2 linked regions of the Wigglesworthia glossinidia endosymbiont of Glossina morsitans morsitans (Yale colony) genome follow. The protein of the gene in region 1 binds, or shares a complex with, the protein of each later gene. Links are inferred from orthologs where the notes say so. Each region holds a gene or a part of one and is shown on either strand. Other genes may lie near its edges. The genes, in order: trxA and trxB.

The links.
Region 2: the proteins of trxA (region 1) and trxB are in contact, whole or in part, in a crystal structure (PDB 1F6M), measured with the Escherichia coli proteins. The link is inferred for Wigglesworthia glossinidia endosymbiont of Glossina morsitans morsitans (Yale colony) from one-to-one orthologs.

Annotation. Positions count from the first base shown.
Region 1 is NC_016893.1:474,752-482,917, forward strand. Bases 5,091-8,079 are described here. They hold trxA (thioredoxin), read left to right. Parts: upstream 5,091-6,408; coding sequence 6,409-6,750; downstream 6,751-8,079. Other genes in these bases: WIGMOR_RS02355 (phosphoglycerate kinase), read right to left, coding at 5,091-5,987; rho (transcription termination factor Rho), read left to right, coding at 7,007-8,079. Also shown: tRNA pseudouridine(38-40) synthase TruA, read right to left, coding at 1-591; WIGMOR_RS02335 (4-phosphoerythronate dehydrogenase), read right to left, coding at 693-1,838; WIGMOR_RS02340 (peptidoglycan DD-metalloendopeptidase family protein), read right to left, coding at 2,024-2,467; 5'/3'-nucleotidase SurE, read right to left, coding at 2,896-3,642; fbaA (class II fructose-bisphosphate aldolase), read right to left, coding at 3,691-4,761; more of WIGMOR_RS02355, read right to left, coding at 4,821-5,090; more of rho, read left to right, coding at 8,080-8,166. UniProt on the Escherichia coli protein: Participates in various redox reactions through the reversible oxidation of its active center dithiol to a disulfide and catalyzes dithiol-disulfide exchange reactions.
Region 2 is NC_016893.1:253,470-265,988, forward strand. The notes cover bases 9,619-12,444. They hold trxB (thioredoxin-disulfide reductase), read right to left. Parts: upstream 11,599-12,444; coding sequence 10,639-11,598; downstream 9,619-10,638. Other genes in these bases: WIGMOR_RS01330 (amino acid permease), read right to left, coding at 9,619-10,467; WIGMOR_RS01340 (DNA translocase FtsK 4TM domain-containing protein), read left to right, coding at 12,082-12,327. In the rest of the region: ribose-5-phosphate isomerase RpiA, read left to right, coding at 1-75; glyA (serine hydroxymethyltransferase), read left to right, coding at 225-1,481; ssb (single-stranded DNA-binding protein), read right to left, coding at 1,529-2,038; dnaB (replicative DNA helicase), read right to left, coding at 2,103-3,497; WIGMOR_RS01300 (1-acylglycerol-3-phosphate O-acyltransferase), read right to left, coding at 3,615-4,346; aroE (shikimate dehydrogenase), read right to left, coding at 4,467-5,303; WIGMOR_RS01310 (Sua5/YciO/YrdC/YwlC family protein), read right to left, coding at 5,308-5,868; def (peptide deformylase), read left to right, coding at 6,234-6,689; fmt (methionyl-tRNA formyltransferase), read left to right, coding at 6,748-7,707; Trk system potassium transporter TrkA, read left to right, coding at 7,775-9,154; more of WIGMOR_RS01330, read right to left, coding at 9,151-9,618.

The sequences.
Region 1 (8,166 bases):
TCTTACCATATGATGTACAAATGAATTAGCACAAATATCAATATAAATATATTTTCCATATTTAAAAATTTTAATATTATGTATAATACGATAAGCGGTCTTTGATTGACAGTTTTTACTTCTAAAAGAAGTGAAATCGTGTTTTCCTATTAGTTTGTTTGCCGATTTTTGCATTTTTTTTACATTTAAAGAAAAAAATACTGTAGCGCAGTATTCTTGAAAGATACCAGGACGTACAATATGATTGTATATTACATATACGTATCTTCTAGAAGTTGCACTATATCGTGCATGAAAATTTTTTTTAACTGGAATTATCCATATAACTGCAATATCATATGGTAAATATGTGTTGACTCCTAGCATCCATTGACGATTAGAACGTATTATATGCGTAGAAAAATGTATTATTTGACAAATAGCGTGAACTTTAGCATCTGTTCTTCCAGAACAATATGTTGTAATTTTAGATCCAGAAAATTTGGTTAAAGCATTTTCGATTTCTATTTGAATAGAGGCAGATTTTTTTTGTATTTGCCATCCACAATATTTGTTTCCGTTATACTGCACACAAGCAGCAAATTTTTGCATAATTTTAAATATTTAATTTTGATTTTTTATAAAAATATAAATTTTTTAAATAATGTTTTATTTTTATGTAAAAAATTGTTGAAATTTAAAATATTTATTATTTATTTTTTGTTATATATAGCATTAAATCCTATTTTTTTTAAAATTTGTGAAAAATATGCGTTATCCACTTTTACATTTATAGATGACCATTCTCGACGATTTCGATAAGAAGATCGTAAATTATCAAAGTTATTTTTTTTATGAATATAGTTTTTCAATTGATTATCATCGTATAAAATATTATTAGTTAAAAGAGTTAATAAATAAATTTTTGATTGACTACATTTTCCTGATAAAGATATACGATTTATATCGGATTTATAAAAAAAATCTAAAATTGAATTTAATGATTTTAATTGTATTTTTTTTCCTAAAAATTTACATAATTTATTAAATATTGTAATTACTCCTCTAATTTTTCCTTCAATACTATGTCCTGCAATATGTGGAGTACCTATATCAACACGAGACAACAAGTCCAAGCAAATTTTTGGTTCATTTTCCCAAACGTCTAATACAACTTTAATTGGTTTGCCCAAACGCATAATATTGAGCAATGCTAAATTATCTACAACAGCACCGCGAGAAGTATTAATTAGTATACAATTATCTGGTAATTTTAATAAAATTTTCTCATTAATTAAATGTTTTGTAGGATATAGTCCGTGTGTAGTTAAAGGAACATGTAATGTTAAGATATCTGCATTTTGTATAAGTGTGTCTAGAGGAGTCCAAGTATTGTAATCAAAAATTTTTTTTACAAATGGATCATATAATAATGTTTTAATTCCAAGAGCATTTAATTTTTTACTTAAACATTTTCCAATGTTACCTACTCCGATAATTCCTACTGTTTTTTTAATTAACAAAAATTTATCGCGTATAGACAAATGTAGTAAACATGATAGCACATATTCTGCTACCGCAATAGAATTGCATCCAGGAGAAAAATGAAAATGTATTTGTTTTTTTTTCAACCACATAAGATCAACATGATCAATTCCAGAAGTAACACTACCAATAAATTTGATTTTAGTATTGTTTAATAATTGTTTATTAATAGTTGTCGTAGATTTGATAATTAAGATATCAATATCTTTTAATTTTGATTTGATTATTTTGCGTCCATGCATTAATTGAATAATACCTAACTGTTTAAACCAACTTAAAAAAAAAGAAAGATTTTCATCTATTAAAATATTCATATTTTATGAAATAAGTAATAAAGTTCGGTTATATTGTTTAATATTATATGAATTAATTAAATTATATTAAAATTTATTAGTTTATTGCATATTACATAATTTTTATTAAAAGTAAATATTATTGCATGTAAATTAGTAGAAGTATTTTACTTTTATATAATTTAAAAAAATATTGTAATTTTTACTTATTTTTTTGTTAATATAGACATGGGATCAATACTTTTACCTCGATATCGTATTTCGAAATACAATTTTGTTTCATTTGAATTAGATTTTCCCATGGTAGCTATTTTTTGACCAGATTTTATTTTTTGTTTTTTACTTACTAGTATAGTATTATTATGTGCATATATACTTAAATAATTATTTTTGTGTTTTAAAATAATTAAGTTTCCATAACCTTTAATATTATTTCCAACGTATACTACTTGGCCTTCGTGAGCAGCTAAAATGGGCTGATTATATTTTCCGAATATTTCTAATTTTTTACGTGAAGAATGGATCGTTATTTTCCCTTTAGAAGGCCAAATCCAAAACTTTGATTTATATATAATATCATTTTTTTTTCTGATATTTTTTCTTGTTTTTTTTTGAGTTTTTAATTTTTTTTGTACGATAAATTCGTTCATTAAGTTTTTTAATGTATATACACGATCGGAATGAACTTTAAAATGAAAAAAATCTTTTTTATGAATTGTTAAGTGAGAAAAATAATTTTGAATTTTTACTTCAAAATCAAGAAAAAATTTTTTTTTGTATATATTGACTTTTTATCACTTGTTTTTTCATTAGTATTGTTTAAATTAAAAAAATCATATTTAAAACATGTATTTTTTATTAAATCATAATAAGAACTAAATACTGGTTTAATATAAAAATTAATATGTAATAATACAATTAATAGAAATTTATAACTCATAATCATTATATCTTTTACGATTTAAAATATAAAAATTTGGAAATTTAAAAAAAGTATTAATTTACAAATTTTTGTAAAAATTTATATTAAAATTACTTTTATTTTAAAAAAAATTATATTGTACAAATATTTATTTTCTTATGTATACATTTCAAACCATTTAAAAATTGGATCTATTGCTTCATGATACGTTAAATTTAAAGATAATGGGGTTACCGAAATGTAACCATGCTTAATAGCGTAAAAATCAGTATCAGAACGATCTTCATAGTTCTTTAAATTTGCACCTATCCAAAAAATTTTATTATTTTTCGGATCTTTTTTTTGTATTATTTTATGTTTTGTATAATGTCGACCAAGTTTAGTAACTTTAAAACCTTTAATTTTTTTTAAAGGAAGGTCTGGTATATTAATATTTAATATATATTTTTTTTTAAGTGGATTTTTAGCAATAGCATTTAATAATTTACATGTTATTTTAATGGCAGTACATAGATAGCGCTTACCAGTTAAAGATATTGCAAAAGAAGAATACTTTAGATCTCTGCCTTCAAAAGCAGCTGCGATAGTACCAGAGTAAAAAACATCATCGCCTAAATTTGATCCTAAGTTAATTCCAGAAATAACAAAATCCGGTTTAGGTTGCATAAAAAAATTAACGCCTAAGTATACACAGTCTGCTGGAGTACCTGAAATTACAGTAATATCTCCATTAGAAAAACGATGAATACGTAATGGTTGATTAATAGTTAGAGCATGTGAAGATCCGCTACGATCGTAATTTGGAGCAATTACTTGCAGATTAAAAGAACTTTTTAGTTTTTTCGCTAATTTTTGCAATCCAGGCGAATAAATTCCGTCATCATTGCTTAATAATAAGTTCATTTTCATGAAAACTTTTAAAGTTTATTTTAATTTTAAAATATTTATTATTTATAATACATTTACTACGTTGAGTTGATAAAATATTTTTTCTAATTTTTTAATCATAGAAATTTGTGCACATCTTAGCCAATTTCTAGGATCATAAAATTTTTTGTTTGGACAATCTTTCCCTTCTGGATTACCGAGTTGGGATTGTAAATAATTTTTATTTTTTTTGTAAAAGTTTAATATTCCTTTCCAAGTAGCCCATTGAGTATCTGTATCGATATTTATTTTTACTACTCCATATTTAATTGCAAGTTGAATATCTGCAATACTTGATCCTGATCCACCATGAAATACAAAATTCAACGGATATTTATTTAAACCAAATTTTTTAGAAACATATTGTTGAGATAATTTTAAAATCTTTGGTTTTAATTTAATATTTCCAAAACGATATACTCCGTGACAATTGCCAAAAGATGCAGCAATAATAAAATTAGATCCAATTTTTTTTAAATTTTCATACGCGTATTTTACATCTTCGGGTTTAGTATATAACTTGGAATGATGTAAATTTTGATTGTTTATTCCATCTTCTTCTCCTCCTGTACATCCTAATTCAATTTCAAGCATCATATTTAATTCACGCATTTTTTTTAAATATTGACTGCTAATTTTAATATTTTCTTTTAAAGGTTCCAAAGATAAATCGATCATATGTGATGAAAATAAAGGTTTTCCGGTATTTTTAAAATTTTTTTCTCCTGCTATTATTAGAGAATCTATCCACGGTAACATTGCTTTAGAACAATGATCTGTATGCAATATTACTGGAATATTATAATGTTTTGCAATATTATGTACATGCAATGCTCCTGATATTGCGCCTAATATTGATCCTTGTTTAGAATTCATTTGTTTTCCTGCAATAAAAGATGCTCCACTATAAGAAAATTGAATAATCACGGGAGAACGTAATTTAGAAGCAACTTCTAAGGATGCATTAATTGAATCTGTCCCGATACAGTTTATTGCAGGTATAGCAAAACCTTGTGTTTTTGCAATAGTGAATAGTTGTTTTATTTTATCTCCGAATATTACTCCGGATCCAATTAATTTTAAAATATTTGGCATAAAAATTTAAGCTCTTTAAATAAAATTAGTTAAATAAAAGATGTATATGAAATTGTATATTATGTAATATGCAAATTTTCCAGTGCTAATAAGCTTGGTAAAGTTTGAGTTTCAATAAATTTTAATAATGCTCCTCCTCCAGTAGATACATATGAAAATAAATTTAAAATACCAAATTTATGAGCTGCTAATATTGTTTCTCCTCCTCCAATAATAGATAAAACATTTTTTTTTACAATATTTTGTGCTATTTTTTTAGTTCCTGAACATTGGTGATTAAATTCAAAACATCCTAAAGATCCATTCCAAAAAATTGTTTTTGCTGTATTTAATATTTTAATAAATTCTTTACAAGAACGCTTTCCTATATCTACTATATAATCTTCATTATCTATTTTTGAGATAGGTTTTTCAATTAAATTATAAAATTGATTATTTTTAATAATTTTTACATCTTTTGGCAATACAAGATTATCTTGAATTTTTAAAAGAAATTCTGCTTTTTTAATATAATTTAGTTCTTTTAAAGATTTTCCAATGCTATATCCTTGTGATAATAAAAACGTATTAGCAATTCCGCCTCCAATTATAATTTTATCGGAAATCTTCGATAATTTTTTAATTACATTAAATTTAGTTGCGATTTTAGATCCTCCGAGAACTGTGACAACTGGACGTTCTGAATTTCTTAAAACTTTTTTGAGATATTTTATTTCTTTTTTAAAAAGTATCCCAATACAACTTTGAGGTGCAAATTTAATTATGCCATATGTAGATGATTCTAGTCGATGTGAAGCTCCAAATGCATCCATAACAAATATATCACATAAGTTAGCGTATTTTTTTGACAATATTATGTCGTTATTTTTTTCGCCTTTATTAAAGCGTACATTTTCTAATACTAAAAGTTCATCTCTTCGTGATTCAAAACCATTCAAGTAGTTTCTAACTAATCTTACCGGATAATGAATATATTTTTGTAATATTTTAACGATTGGTTGTAAAGAATATTTTTTATTATATTTTTCGTCTTTAGGTCTTCCAAGATGTGATACAACAATTACAGATTTGGCATGACTTTTTAAAGCAAAATCTATTGTCGCAATAGATTTTTGAATTCGTATATCACAAATAACCTTGTTGTTTTGAATTGGAACATTAAAATCAGTACGTATTAATATTGATTTATTTTTTAAATAAAAATCAGTTATGCATGGAATTTTCATACGAAATTGTAAATAATAATATTAGATATATATTAGAATATATCATTTTTAAAATTTAAATACTTATAAAAAAATTTTAAAATATTTGTAGATTAAAATAAAGTTGAATTTTTCTTAAATTCGTTTAAAATTTAATAAATTTTAATTTTTAAAATATTTTTGATCTATTAATTATATTTAGCAAACTAGAATTATTTATCGTATACAACTAATTATATCATAATATATAAATAAGAAACATCGATATAAATTTTAAAAAAATTAATAAGATTTTTAATTTTTTATAAAGTTAAATAAAAATTTAGAAAAATCTAATTTAGATACATTATTATGAAACAAAGTTTTCAATAATATAAAAATTTTATTTTAACTATATCAATACATGATATAATATCATAATATTATTAAAAATGGATTTAAGATGGATTATCAAGATAATATTCAAGAAATTAATGACAATGATTTTAATATAGTAGTATTACAATCTAAAAGTCCTGTTTTAGTTGATTTTTGGGCAGAATGGTGTTCTCCATGTAAATCTATGATTCCTATTTTACAAGATATATCAAAGAAGTATGTTAAAAAATTAAAATTAGTCAAAATAAATATAGAGAAAAATGCAATTATTCAAGAAAAATATCTAATTCGAAGCATACCCACTTTACTATTGTTTTTTAATCAAAATTTATTAGGAACTAAAATTGGAGTATCTTCGCAAAAAGAATTAGAATTTTTTATTGATAGCTATTTAAAAAAATTGTAGTTTATTGATTTAAATATATAAAATAAAAACAAAGTAAAAATATTTTTTTTATTTAAATTTTTTATATAAACTTAAATTAAAAAAAAATACTGAAAATATAATTAATATTATGTTTAAATTTATCAGTACGTAAGTTCATGTAAAAATAGTATAGTATAAAAAATTTTAATTTTTTCTAAAATTAGAATAAAAACTTTATATCAAGTGATTTAAAATATGATTATAAATCAATACCCGTCACCATCATTTCATGATTATGAATCTTACCGAACTAAAAAATAAGCCGGTTTCAGACTTAGTTACTCTCGGCGAAAATATGGGATTAGAAAACCTTGCTCGCATGCGTAAACAAGATATTATTTTTGCTACCTTAAAACAACACGCTAAAAGTGGAGAAGATATTTTTGGCGATGGCGTATTAGAAATATTACAAGATGGCTTTGGATTTTTACGATCAAGTGATAGCTCATATCTTGCCGGTCCAGATGATATTTATGTTTCTCCTAGTCAAATTAGGCGGTTTAATTTGCGTACAGGAGACACAATTTCTGGAAAAATTAGACCTCCAAAAGAAGGAGAACGATATTTTGCACTACTGAAAGTAGACGAAGTTAATCACGATAAACCAGAAAATTCTCGTAATAAAATTTTATTTGAAAACTTAACACCTCTACATGCAAACTCTCGTTTGAAAATGGAGCGAGGCAATGGATCTACAGAAGATCTTACTACACGAGTGCTAGATTTAGCGGCACCAATTGGCAGAGGTCAACGTGGATTGATAGTAGCTCCTCCTAAAGCAGGAAAAACAATCTTGCTACAAAATATTGCACAAAGTATTTCATATAATTACCCGGAGTGCGTTTTAATAGTTTTATTAATTGATGAGCGTCCCGAAGAAGTTACTGAAATGCAAAGATTAGTTAAGGGAGAAGTTATTGCATCAACTTTTGACGAACCAGCATCGCGTCACGTACAAGTATCTGAAATGGTTATTGAGAAAGCAAAAAGATTAGTAGAACATAAAAAAGATGTCATTATTTTGCTAGATTCAATTACAAGATTAGCGCGTGCATATAACACGGTAGTACCTGCATCCGGAAAAGTATTGACCGGGGGAGTAGATGCTAATGCATTACATCGTCCAAAAAGATTTTTTGGAGCTGCTAGAAATATGGAAGAAGGCGGTAGCTTAACAATTATTGCCACAGCATTAATTGATACTGGATCCAAAATGGATGAAGTTATATATGAAGAATTTAAAGGAACCGGTAACATGGAACTACATTTATCAAGAAAAATAGCTGAAAAACGTGTATTTCCTGCTATTGATTACAACAGATCCGGGACAAGAAAAGAAGAATTACTAACTAGCACTGAAGAACTACAGAAAATGTGGATTCTAAGAAGAATTAT
Region 2 (12,519 bases), 220 kb from region 1 along the record:
GTAGGATTATTTGCTCGTCGCGCTGCTGACATTGCTATTATATCTGGACATCAAGGAATAAAAGTAATCGAATAACAACAACGTATATATGTAAAATTTCTAATTATTAATAGAATACTGATTATGTATTTAATTTATTTATAATTTTTTTATTAAGTTTTTATTTCTAATTAATTTATTATTTCAAATAAAAGTTTATATTTTAAATTTTTTGGTAATATAAAATGTGTATAGATTATTGTGATCTTAAAAAATATGATTTTGAATTATGGAAATACATTCATCAAGAAAATAAAAGACAAGAAGAACATATCGAACTTATTGCATCTGAAAATTATGTTAGTAAATATGTGATGGATCTTCAAGGATCACTATTAACTAATAAATATGCAGAAGGTTATCCAAAAAACAGGTATTATGGAGGTTGTTCTTATATAGATAAAATTGAAAATTTAGCAATTAAAAGGGCTAAATCATTATTTGGCGCAGATTATGCAAATGTTCAACCACATTCAGGATCTCAAGCTAATTTTGCTGTTTATTCCGCTTTGTTAAAGCCAGGCGATACAGTTTTGGGCATGGATTTAAAACATGGAGGACATTTAACGCACGGATCTTCTGCAAATTTTTCTGGAAAAATATATAATTTTGTGTCATACGGAGTGAATAATTTAGGAAAAATTGATTATCAAAAATTATCTGATCTATCAAAATTACATAATCCTAAAATGATCGTAGGAGGATTTTCTTCATATTCAGGATTTGTTGATTGGAAAAAAATGCGAAAAATATCAGATCAAATTGGAGCATATTTATTTGCTGATATTGCACACGTTTCTGGATTAATTATTGCTGGGATATATCCCGATGCTATTCCATATGCACATGTAGTGACGTCTACAACACATAAAACTCTAGCAGGTCCTAGAGGAGGATTAATTTTATCTAAAGAAGGTGATACTCAACTGTATAAAAAATTAGATTCTGCAGTTTTTCCCGGATCACAAGGTGGGCCTTTAATGCATATTATTGCAGCAAAAGCGCTAGCATTTAAAGAAGCTATGTCTCCAAATTTCAAAAAATATCAAAAACAAATTGTAAAAAATTCTAAAGCCATGGTAAAAGTGTTTTTATCGCGTAAATTTAAAATAATTTCGGGAGGTACTAAAAATCATTTATTTATAGTAGATTTATTAAATCGTAATATCACAGGAAAATCGGCAGAAAAAATTTTAGAACAATCCAACATTACTGTTAATAAAAATTCTATACCAAATGATCCTTTAGGACCTTCTATAACCTCGGGCATTCGAATTGGTACACCAGCTGTAACGCGTCGCGGTTTAAATGAAAATCATGTTAAAATTTTAGCAGAATGGATGTGTGATATATTAGATGACGTTGATAATCAAAATATAAAAAATAAAATTAAAGGTCAAGTAATACGGCTATGTAAAAAATTTCCTGTTTACAAAAATTAACTGTAATAAAAAAAATTTTAAAATTCGACAAAAATTTTTAATAAAGTTTAAAATGGAATATCATCGTCAAAACTAATATTCATATTTTTTTTATTTAATTTTTTTTCATCATCATGGTCTAATTTATCTTCTTTTCGATTTATATTGGATTTATTTTTTTGATCATGCCACGATACTTTGTTAGAAGTGACATCTGTTTCAGATATTTGTTTTGTTCCAAGCATTTGCATAGAACCATTAATTCCTACAACAATCTCTGTAATATATTTATCTTGACCGTTTTGATCTTGCCATTTTCTCGTTTGTAAACTTCCTTCGATATATACTTGAGAACCTTTTCGTAAATATTCTCCTGCTATCTCAGCTAATTTACCAAATAAAACTATTCTATGCCATTCAGTTTTTTCTTTAATTTCTCCAGTATTTTTATCGCGCCAATTTTCAGATGTAGCAAGTGTTATGTTCGCAACAGCATTGCCGTTGGGTATATAACGTATATCTGGATTTTGCCCTAAATATCCAATTAAAATTACTTTGTTTATACCTCTACTAGTCATTAGTTCTCCGAAGAATTAATATTTATTTTTTATAATTTAAATAATAGATATTATCTAAATATTATTATTCGTAATAATTATGTGAATAGTTATCAAATCTAGACCATTTCCCATTAAAAGTTAAACGAATTGTGCCTATCGGACCATTACGTTGTTTACCTAAAATAATTTCTGCTACTCCTTTTGTTTCATTATTTTCATTATATACTTCATCTCGATAAATAAACATAATTACGTCTGCATCTTGTTCAATCGATCCGGATTCTCTTAAATCTGAATTAATTGGTCTTTTATCAGATCGTTGTTCTAAACTTCGATTAAGTTGTGACAATGCAATCACGGGAACTTGAAGTTCTTTTGCTAGCGCTTTTAAAGATCTTGAGATTTCTGCAATTTCCAATGTTCTATTATTAAATATTGTAGGAGCGTGCATAAGTTGCAAGTAGTCAATCATAATCAAACTTAATCCTGAATGTTCACGAAAAATTCGTCTTGACCTGGATCGAATTTCTGTTATTGTTAGTTTAGAAGAATCATCAATATAGATATTTTTCTTTTTTAATAATGTTTCTACGGTATTTGATATACGTTCCCAATCTTCTTTTGTTAATTTACCGGTTCTCAATCGACTTTGATCTACTCTTGATAAAGATGACAGTATACGCATCATAATTTGTTCGCCTGACATTTCTAAACTAAAAATTAAAACTGGTTTACTTTCGTTTATTGCAGCATATTCGCATAAATTAATAGCAAAAGTTGTTTTTCCCATTGAAGGTCGTGCCGCAATAATAATTAAATCTGACTTTTGTAATCCAGAAGTTTTTTTATCTAAATCTTGATATCCACTAGAAATTCCAATAATTTCGTTTTTTGGTTCTTGATATAATTTTTCTATTTTTTCTACTGTATTAGTTAAAACTGATTCAATGTTTTTAGGTCCTTCATTTTTTCTATTTTGATTTTCTGCTATTTGAAATACGCGTGATTCTGCTAAATCTAATAAATCTGAGCTACTACGTCCTTTAGGATTGTAGCCTGCGTCAAAAATTTCTTGTGCGACATGTATAATTTGTCTAATTATGGCTCGTTCGCGAACAATTTCTGAATAAATAAAGATATTTGTAGTACTAGGAATATTTTTTGACAGTTCTGCTAAATATGCAAATCCTCCAACTAATTTAAGTTTACCTTTTTGTTCAAGAGATTCTGAAACAGTAATTAAATCAATTGGTTTTCCGATATCGCATAATTCATGCATTTCTTGAAAAATTAATTGATGTGATTTATTAAAAAAATCATTACAATTAATTTTATCTGATATTTCATCCCAGTAATCATTATTTAACATTAGACTACCTATAATAGATTGCTCTGCTTCTAAAGAATGTGGAGGCATTCTGACATTGTAACTTGAATAAGATGATCTGTGATTAATATATTTAGATGATATAGACATGTTCATTTAAAAATGAAAATTTATTTTTAATTAATTTAAATTTAAACTGATATTCTATCACACAACGTATCAGAAAATTATAGAAAATATTTTTTGTTAAACAATTCTTACATAAATTTATTTAAAATGATTAAATTTTAATATTTCTTCATTAAGAATGCTGATTTTTTTTTGAACTAAATCATAACAATCTTGAGACAACTGTCTTGCCTGATTAATGCGATATTTTTTTATATTAATTGGAGATAAAACTTCAATTATTACTATGCCGTTATTATACTTGTTTATTTTTATTTGAGATGTATCTGAAACGCAAATTGGAACAATAGGAACTTGAGCATGTAACGCGATATGGAATGCTCCTGATTTAAATGGTAATAATCCTTTTCCTCTACTTCGAGTGCCTTCTGGAAACATCCAAATTGATGTTTTTTGATCTTTTAAAATAGAAGTAACTTTTTTTAATGATTTTAAAGAACTAATTTTATTTTTTCTATCTATCAATAAATTACCTGATATCCAATATAAAATACCAAAAAAAGGAATCCATATTAAACTTTTTTTTCCTATCGTAATAGTATTTTTTTTTATTACTCGAGATACTGTTATCATATCAAAATTATTTTGATGATTAGCTATATATACGCAATTTTTTGGAAAATTTATATTTTTTGGATAACGTATAATAACTTTAATTCCAAATATACAATAAAGATGTCCAAAAATTCTACCAAATTTATATGCATGACATGAATTGCATGGTTTATATAGTGCACAATAAATTGATCCTATTATGCAAATTAAAATACAAATTATTAATAATACTAACATGCGAAAAATGGCTAACATTTTTTTAAAAATGATATTTATTATTTATTAATATTATAATATATAAATTTGATTAACGAAATATTTCTCCAAATTTTAATAAAATCAATGTTTTATATAGATAATCAAAAACATGATATATCAATTAACTGTAATTTTTTTCATAAATCTTTCATAAATTTTATCTATATAGGGAAACATTCCGTGCCATAATAAAAATGTATGGGCCGCTTGTGCAATTAACATACCAAACCCATCAAAACAATTTTTAGCACCTTTTTCTTTACAATGTACAAGAAATTGTGTCTTTTTATTTTTTTTATAAAACATATCATAACAAAAAACATTTTCATTAATTATGTCATAATTAATATTAGGTGCTTGATTATATATTCCGCAAGAAGTTGCATTAATAATTAGATTATAATTTTCTTTTGTTATATCTTTCATGGGTAATACTTTTATCTGATGTTTATAAGATTGATATAATTGAGCAATTTTAAATGCTTTGGAAATTGTACGATTTGTCATTGTAAGATTACAACCAAAATTTAACAAATAATTTACCGAACTAGCAGCTGCATTTCCTGAACCGATCAACAACAATTTGCTATTTTTTTTTATTATGTTTAATCTATTTAAATCATATATTAATCCAATACCGTCTGTATCATCTCCTAACAACAAGCCATTAGGTTGCTTTTTAATTGTATTTATTGATTTTGACATAAAAGCACGTTTTGTAATTTGATCACATAAAAAAAAACTACGTTTTTTAAAAGGTGTAGTAATGTTTGCTCCTAAACCTCCGGAATTAAAAAAATCTTTTACTTTTTTTTCAAAAGTATATTTTTTGACTAAATGTTTTCGATATTTATATTTAAGTCCAGTAAATTTTTGAAATTCCTGATGTATTTCTGGGGAACAACTATGTTCCACAGGATTTCCAAATAGAGCAAAAACATTATTTAATGACATTTTTTTATCCTTTACGAATAACACGATTATTAAATATATTTCTTATTTCAGAAGGATTTTGATAAAGTCCAATAGGATAATCTAAAATTTTTATATTTTCCCCGAATTGTTTATATACTTCGTTTGAAGTTTTTGCTGGAATTTTTCCAGATAAGTTTGCACTAGTAGAAATTAGTGGTTTTCCAAACATATTACAAATTTTTATAATCGGAAAAAAAGCACTCACCCGAACTGCTAACATGCTATTTTCCCCGATTAACCATGGAGAAATAGTATTTTTTGGAGGCATTAACCATGTTATAAATCCAGGCCAAGTTAAAAAAATTTTTTTTAATATATTTTTACTAATTAGATTGTAGTTAATATATTTTTTCAACTGAAAAAAATTAGATGCAACTAATATAAATCCTTTTTCTTTATTTCTTTTTTTTAAAATTAACAATTTTTTGACTGCAGAAAATGAATCTGGATCACAGCCTAATCCAAACACTGCTTCTGTCGGATATGCAATAACTTTTTTCTGATGCAGTGCGCTTATAATTTCTACAAAGTTATTAGTATTCATAATATTATAAAAATTTTGTTATTTATTTTATAAAAGAATTATACATATTAATATCATAGATATATAATAAAATATCTAATATATATAGGAAATGATATTCTAAAAATTTTATTCGAAATAAATAATTATATAATTAAAAACTACTATTTTTTTTAATATTTAACATTAACAAAAAATGCGCTATAATCTTGTTTGAAAAAGAAAAAATTTTTATTCAGTTTGATTTTTTATTTAGACAAAGTTTATTAAAAATTAAAAAAATAAAAAAACTTTGTTTAAAATTACTCAAATGTTTAAAATTCTAAAATTTACAAATACAGTACAAGAAAAATATTTTGCTCTTATTTTTTTAAATTATATATATTATGTCTATATTATCAATACTACATTATCCAGATAAAAGATTAAGAAATGTTGCATCTTCGGTAACTTCAATAAATAAAAAAATACAAACACTTATAGATAATATGTTTGAAACAATGTATTTACAAGAAGGTATCGGTTTAGCAGCAACACAAGTTGATATTCATAAAAGAATTATCGTAATTGATACATCCAAACAAAAGAACGAAAAGATAGTGTTAATTAATCCAAAATTTTTAAATAAATACGGAAGTGAAATTTTTGAAGAAGGATGTTTATCTATCCCTAATATGCGCGTATATGTATCTCGATCTAGCACAGTGAAAATAGAAGCTTTCAATTATTACGGAAAAAAATTTTTTTTAAAAGCTACAGGATTATTGTCTAGTTGTATTCAACACGAAATGGATCATTTAATTGGAAAATTACTTATCGATCATTCAATTCGAAAATTATAAAAAAATAATAACTATTTAATTCATAACTATACAAATTTAAAATAATGTTACTTCAAATATGCACATATCAAAATCTTTAAAAATTATTTTCGCTGGCACATCCTATTTTTCTAGTAAATTTTTAAATATTTTACTACATTCTCAACATATTGTCGCTGGCATTTTAACGCAACCAGATCGTGCTTCTGGAAGGGGACAACAAATACATGAAAGTCCAATAAAAAAAATAGCAAAAAATTACAATATCCCTATATTTCAACCATTTTCTTCAAAAGATTTAGATAATATTATAGATGTTTTAAAATTAATAAACTGCGATATAATTTTAGTAATTGCATATAAAATAGTATTATCAAAAAAAATTTTATCTTTGCCTAAATTAGGATGCATTAATTTACATGGATCTTTATTACCACGTTGGCGTGGATCTTCTCCTGTGCACAGAGCAATTCAATTTGGTGACAAAAAAACAGGTATTACATTTATTAAAATGGACGAAGGTATAGATACAGGACCTATACTATATACATGCAAATGTAATATTACAAATTTTGATACTACAGAAACTTTATTAAACAAATTATACAAAATTGGAAAATGTGCAATCATCAAAGTTTTATATAAATTATCTATCGGAAATTTTCATTTATATCCGCAAAATAATTTGCTAGCAACATATGCGAAAAAAATCAATAAAAATGAAGCAAAAATTGACTGGAAAATTCCAGCAATACAATTAGAAAGAAATATTCGTGCTTTTAATCCTTGGCCAATAAGTTACTTTTGGATATCGCAAACATATGTAAAAATATGGAAAGCAAAAACTGATAAAAATAATATATTCTTTCATTCTCCGGGAGAAATATTGAAAATTAATTCTCATGGAGTATATATAAGTACAAGTCAAGGAATATTAATTTTGCAAATTTTACAATTATCAGGGCGGAAAAAAAATTTTATAAAAGAATCTTGGCATACATATAGAAAATTATTTATTCCAGGAAATTTTTTACTATAAAATAATTAATAAATATATTGAATTCAAATACACTATACAATGTAAAAATTAGATTATAAATATTACTATGAAAATTATAATTTTAGGTGCAGGTCAAGTCGGAGGAACGTTAGCAGAAAATTTATCTAGCGAGCATAACGATATTACTATTATAGATACAGATGAATATAAACTAAGACAATTACAAGAAAAATATGATTTAAAAACTATTCAAGGACATGCATCGCATCCAACAATTTTGAAAGATGCCCAAGCAGAAGATGCAGACGTATTAATAGCTGCTACTTATTCCGACGAAATTAATATTTTAGCATGTCAAATAGCCTATATTTTATTTAGAACACCAAACCGAATTGCACGTATTCGTTCTACGGATTATATTCAAGAATCTTTGAAATTGTTTAACCCTGCTTCTATACCAATAGACTATTTAATTTCTCCTGAAATGATAATAGCAAAAAATATTTTTAATCTTATTGAACATCCTGGAGCATTACAATTTTTTATATTTTCTATTGATAAAATTAGCTTAGTTTCTTTAAAAATTTCAGATGCTTCAATTGAATTAGTAGAACATATTATTTTATTGCTTCCAGAAAGCGTAATAAATTCCGGAACACGTATTGCAGCTATTTTAAGAAATAAAACGTTTATTAATCCTCAAAGTTCTACTCATATAGAAATAGGCGATGAAATTTTTTTTATTACTACAGTAGAAAATGTGAAGTTAATAACTAATGAATTTCAAAAAATAGAAAAACCATATAAACGCATTATGATTGTAGGCGGTGGAAATATTGGAGCAATGTTAGCTAATAAATTAGAAAAAAATTATCAGGTTAAACTAATTGAAAAAAATCAAAGAAGAGCAGCAGAATTAGCAAAAAAATTAAAGAATACTATAGTATTCTATGGAAATGCATCTAATGAAGAATTATTAATTCAAGAACATATTGATCAAGTAGAAGTATTTATTTCGATTACAGATGATGATGAAGCGAATATTATGTCTGCAATGTTAGCTAAGAAAATGGGTGCAAAAAAAGTACTAGCATTAATACAAAGAAAAGCATATGTGGATTTAGTACAAGGCAGCATGATTGACATTGCTATTTCTCCGCAAGAAGCAACTATTTCTGCTTTTTTAAAATATTTAGGAAATACAAATGTAATAAATAACTTTGTTATCAGAAATGGTGTAGCAGAAGTATTAGAAGCAGTTGTAAAAGGAGATGAAACTACTTCTCAAATTATTGGGAGAGAAATATGCGACATTAAATTACCTCCTGGAACTATTATAGGTGCAATTATCAGGAATTCAAAAATTGTTTCCGAACAAAAATATAATCCTATACAAAAAAACGATCATTTTATTATATTTTTAACTGAAAAAAGATTCATTAAAGATATAGAACGACTATTTGAACCAAATCCTTTTTTTCTTTAAAACCAATTTTTAATTTTAAATATAAGTTGATATATTATTGACGAGAATGCAATACTCCCTGTAACCCATAAGAACAAATTAATTAATTTTTCAGATCGGTATTGTTGCATACTGGGCAAAGTATATATTGCATATGTCGGAATTAAAAATAAAATTATTGCTATAATTGGTCCGCTTACATATTCGATAATTTCAAGTATACTGGGATTAAATACTGCCGAAAACCATGCACTAATAAAAACTATACTATTTATTGTGATATTTTTTATATAAAAATTTTTTTTATTGTTGTATTTTTTAAAAATCAAAACAAATACATTATTTAGTCCTTCTTTCGCTCCTATGTAATGTCCAAGAAATGATTTAGTAATAGCTATTGTTGCTAATATAGGACCAAAATCTTTTAAAAAAGAATTTTGAAAACGTATTGAAAAATAAGATAAAATTGATACGTTTTGATTTTTAGCTTCTATCATTTCTTCTGTTGTGATACTAAATATGCAGCTACATACAAAAAATATTACAGTAGTTGTCATTAAAATATGACTATAAAATAGTATTCGAGGACATATTTTTTTAGCGTATATTTGACATTCTTTTTTTTTATTAATTACGAAAGATGAAATAATAGGAGAATGATTAAAAGAAAATATTATTATTGGAATAAGATTCCATATTGCATGATAAATTTTAAAATTATATTGATGAAAAAAATTTTTTAATTCATGAAAAATAGAAAAATTCCAAAATTGTATTAAATAAAAAGATAAAAATAATAAAGATAGAATAAATGGAAATACTAAAATGCTCATAAATTTAACAATAAACTTTTCTCCTATTAAAATAATAAACATTAATAAAAAAATTAAAAAAGAAGCAAGTATAAAACGCGGTATCTCGTAACCATTTATATGATGCGTTATGAAAAAATTCACCGTGTTAGTAATTGCCGTACTATATATGAGTAATATTGGATAAATAGAAAGAAAATATAAAATAGAAAATAACAAAGATGCTTTGCCCCCAAAATTTTCGTCTATCACCTGAGAAATACTCGAATCTTTTTTATTTCCTAATAATACTAGACGTGCCAAATTTCTATGCGATAAAAATGTTATTGGAAAAGCAATTATTATTAAAATTAATAAATATAATATTCCTCCAATACCGATATTAATTGGTAAAAACAAAACTCCTGCTCCTATTGCAGTTCCATATAAACTTAATATCCATGTGATGTTATTTTTATTAAAAATATTATGATAATCTTGATATTTTTTTTTAAAATAATTTTTTTTAAAATTTTCTAACATAAATTCTCCATATTTTTTATTTTACTTGATTATTTTATTGAAATATCAGATAAATACATATTTAATTGTTATTCTTAAAATAAATTTAAATAGCGTTGATTAGTTATTTGTTTTAAGTAAAAAATATATGTGATTGAAAAATAACATTTATAGATAAATTTTAAAATTTTATTATCCATTTTCTTTAATTAAATTGTTAAGGTAATGTTCTACGTCTAAAGCGGCCATACAACCAAATCCTGCTGCAGTAATAGCTTGTCGATATAAATAATCCGAAACATCACCGGCAGAAAATATACCTGATATCGCCGTTGCTGTTCGATACAGTAAATTATCTATTGGTCTGATACAAATATAATTATTTTTTAATGGTATTTGATTGCAAAATATGCTTGTATTAGGTAAATGACCAATTGCAATAAATATTGCAGAAACTATTATTTTTTTTTCTTTTTTTTTATCTGTAGATTCTAATAGAATAGCATTTAGTTTTTGAGAATCTCCTAATATTTCTTTGACTATATAATTAGTATGCAAAATAATTTTTCCTGAATAACTTTTTTTTAACATACGATTTACTAATATTTTCTCTGCTCTAAATTCACTTCTACGATGAATTAAATGTACTTGAGAAGCAATATTAGACAGATATAATGCTTCTTCTATTGCTGTATTTCCACCTCCTACTACAGATACCGGATGATTTTTATAAAAAAATCCATCACATACTGCGCATGCAGATACTCCTTTACCTTTATATAACTCTTCTGAAGGAATACCTAGATAGCGTGCAGATGCTCCGGTAGCAATAATAATTGCATCAGATTTATATTGTTTATTTCCGTAACAAGTAAAAGGTTGACGTTTAAAATCGACTTGATAAATATGGTCAAAATATATTTTAGTACCAAATTTAATTGCATGTATGTTCATTCGATCCATTAACGTGGATCCAGTTAATTTATCTGGACTTCCTGGCCAATTTTCAATTCGATCTGTTGTAGTTAATTGCCCTCCAGGTTGTAAGCCTGTAATTAAAATTGGATTTAAATTAGCTCTCGCTGCATATATAGCTGCTGTATAACCTGCTGGTCCAGAACCTAATATTAATAATTTAGATTTGACAATCATTTTGATTTCCAGATTTTTATTTTTATAATTTTAATAGTAGTTTGTGTTTATAAAATTTTGTACATGTTTAATATAAAATGTTAAATTCTATATATTATACACTGAATTAAAAATATGTTAGAATTTAGTATAAATATAAAATAGTTTAATATTATTTATTTTTTATTAAAAAATCTAAAAATAATTTTTTTAAATTTAAATAACAAGGTTTATTATTTAAATCTAAAATTTAATTTTTAATAATATATTAATTTTTTTTTAAAAATTTTTTTATTTAAAACTAAAAAATAAAATCTCAAGATTATTCTTTTAATTTTTAAAATAAAATTTAAGTATCAATAAAAATAAATCTATAAAAAAATTCTATTTTATTTAAAATACAGATAAATAACATATCAGCAATCTTAAAAAGATATAATTTTTATGAAATTTTTCTTTAAAACTATATTTTTGCATTTTAATTAACGAATTAAATCTTTAATTATGTTAAAAAAAATTTATTTTTTTGATATTTTAATAAAATTAATATTAATTTACTTATTTTTAACTATTATAAGTTTTCAAGAAATAGATTCTAATTGGTTTAAAATATCTTTTCAAGATACTGTCGTTAATTTTGGTGGAAAATTTGGTGCTCAATTATCTGCTACTCTTTTTTTATTTTTTGGAAAAATAACATATATTATCCCATTAGTATTATATTCTATTTTTTGGAGATTTTTTTTTTAAAAAAAAATACGAAATAAATTTTGTACATATTACATGTATTATAATACATAGTTTTTTATTTATTATATTATCTTGTTGTTTATTATCTTTAAATTTTAATTTTTTATCAAACGACAATTTTCTTGGAGGAATAATTGGAATCACATTGAATATTATTTTTCAAAAAATGTTAATAAATATATATTATATAAT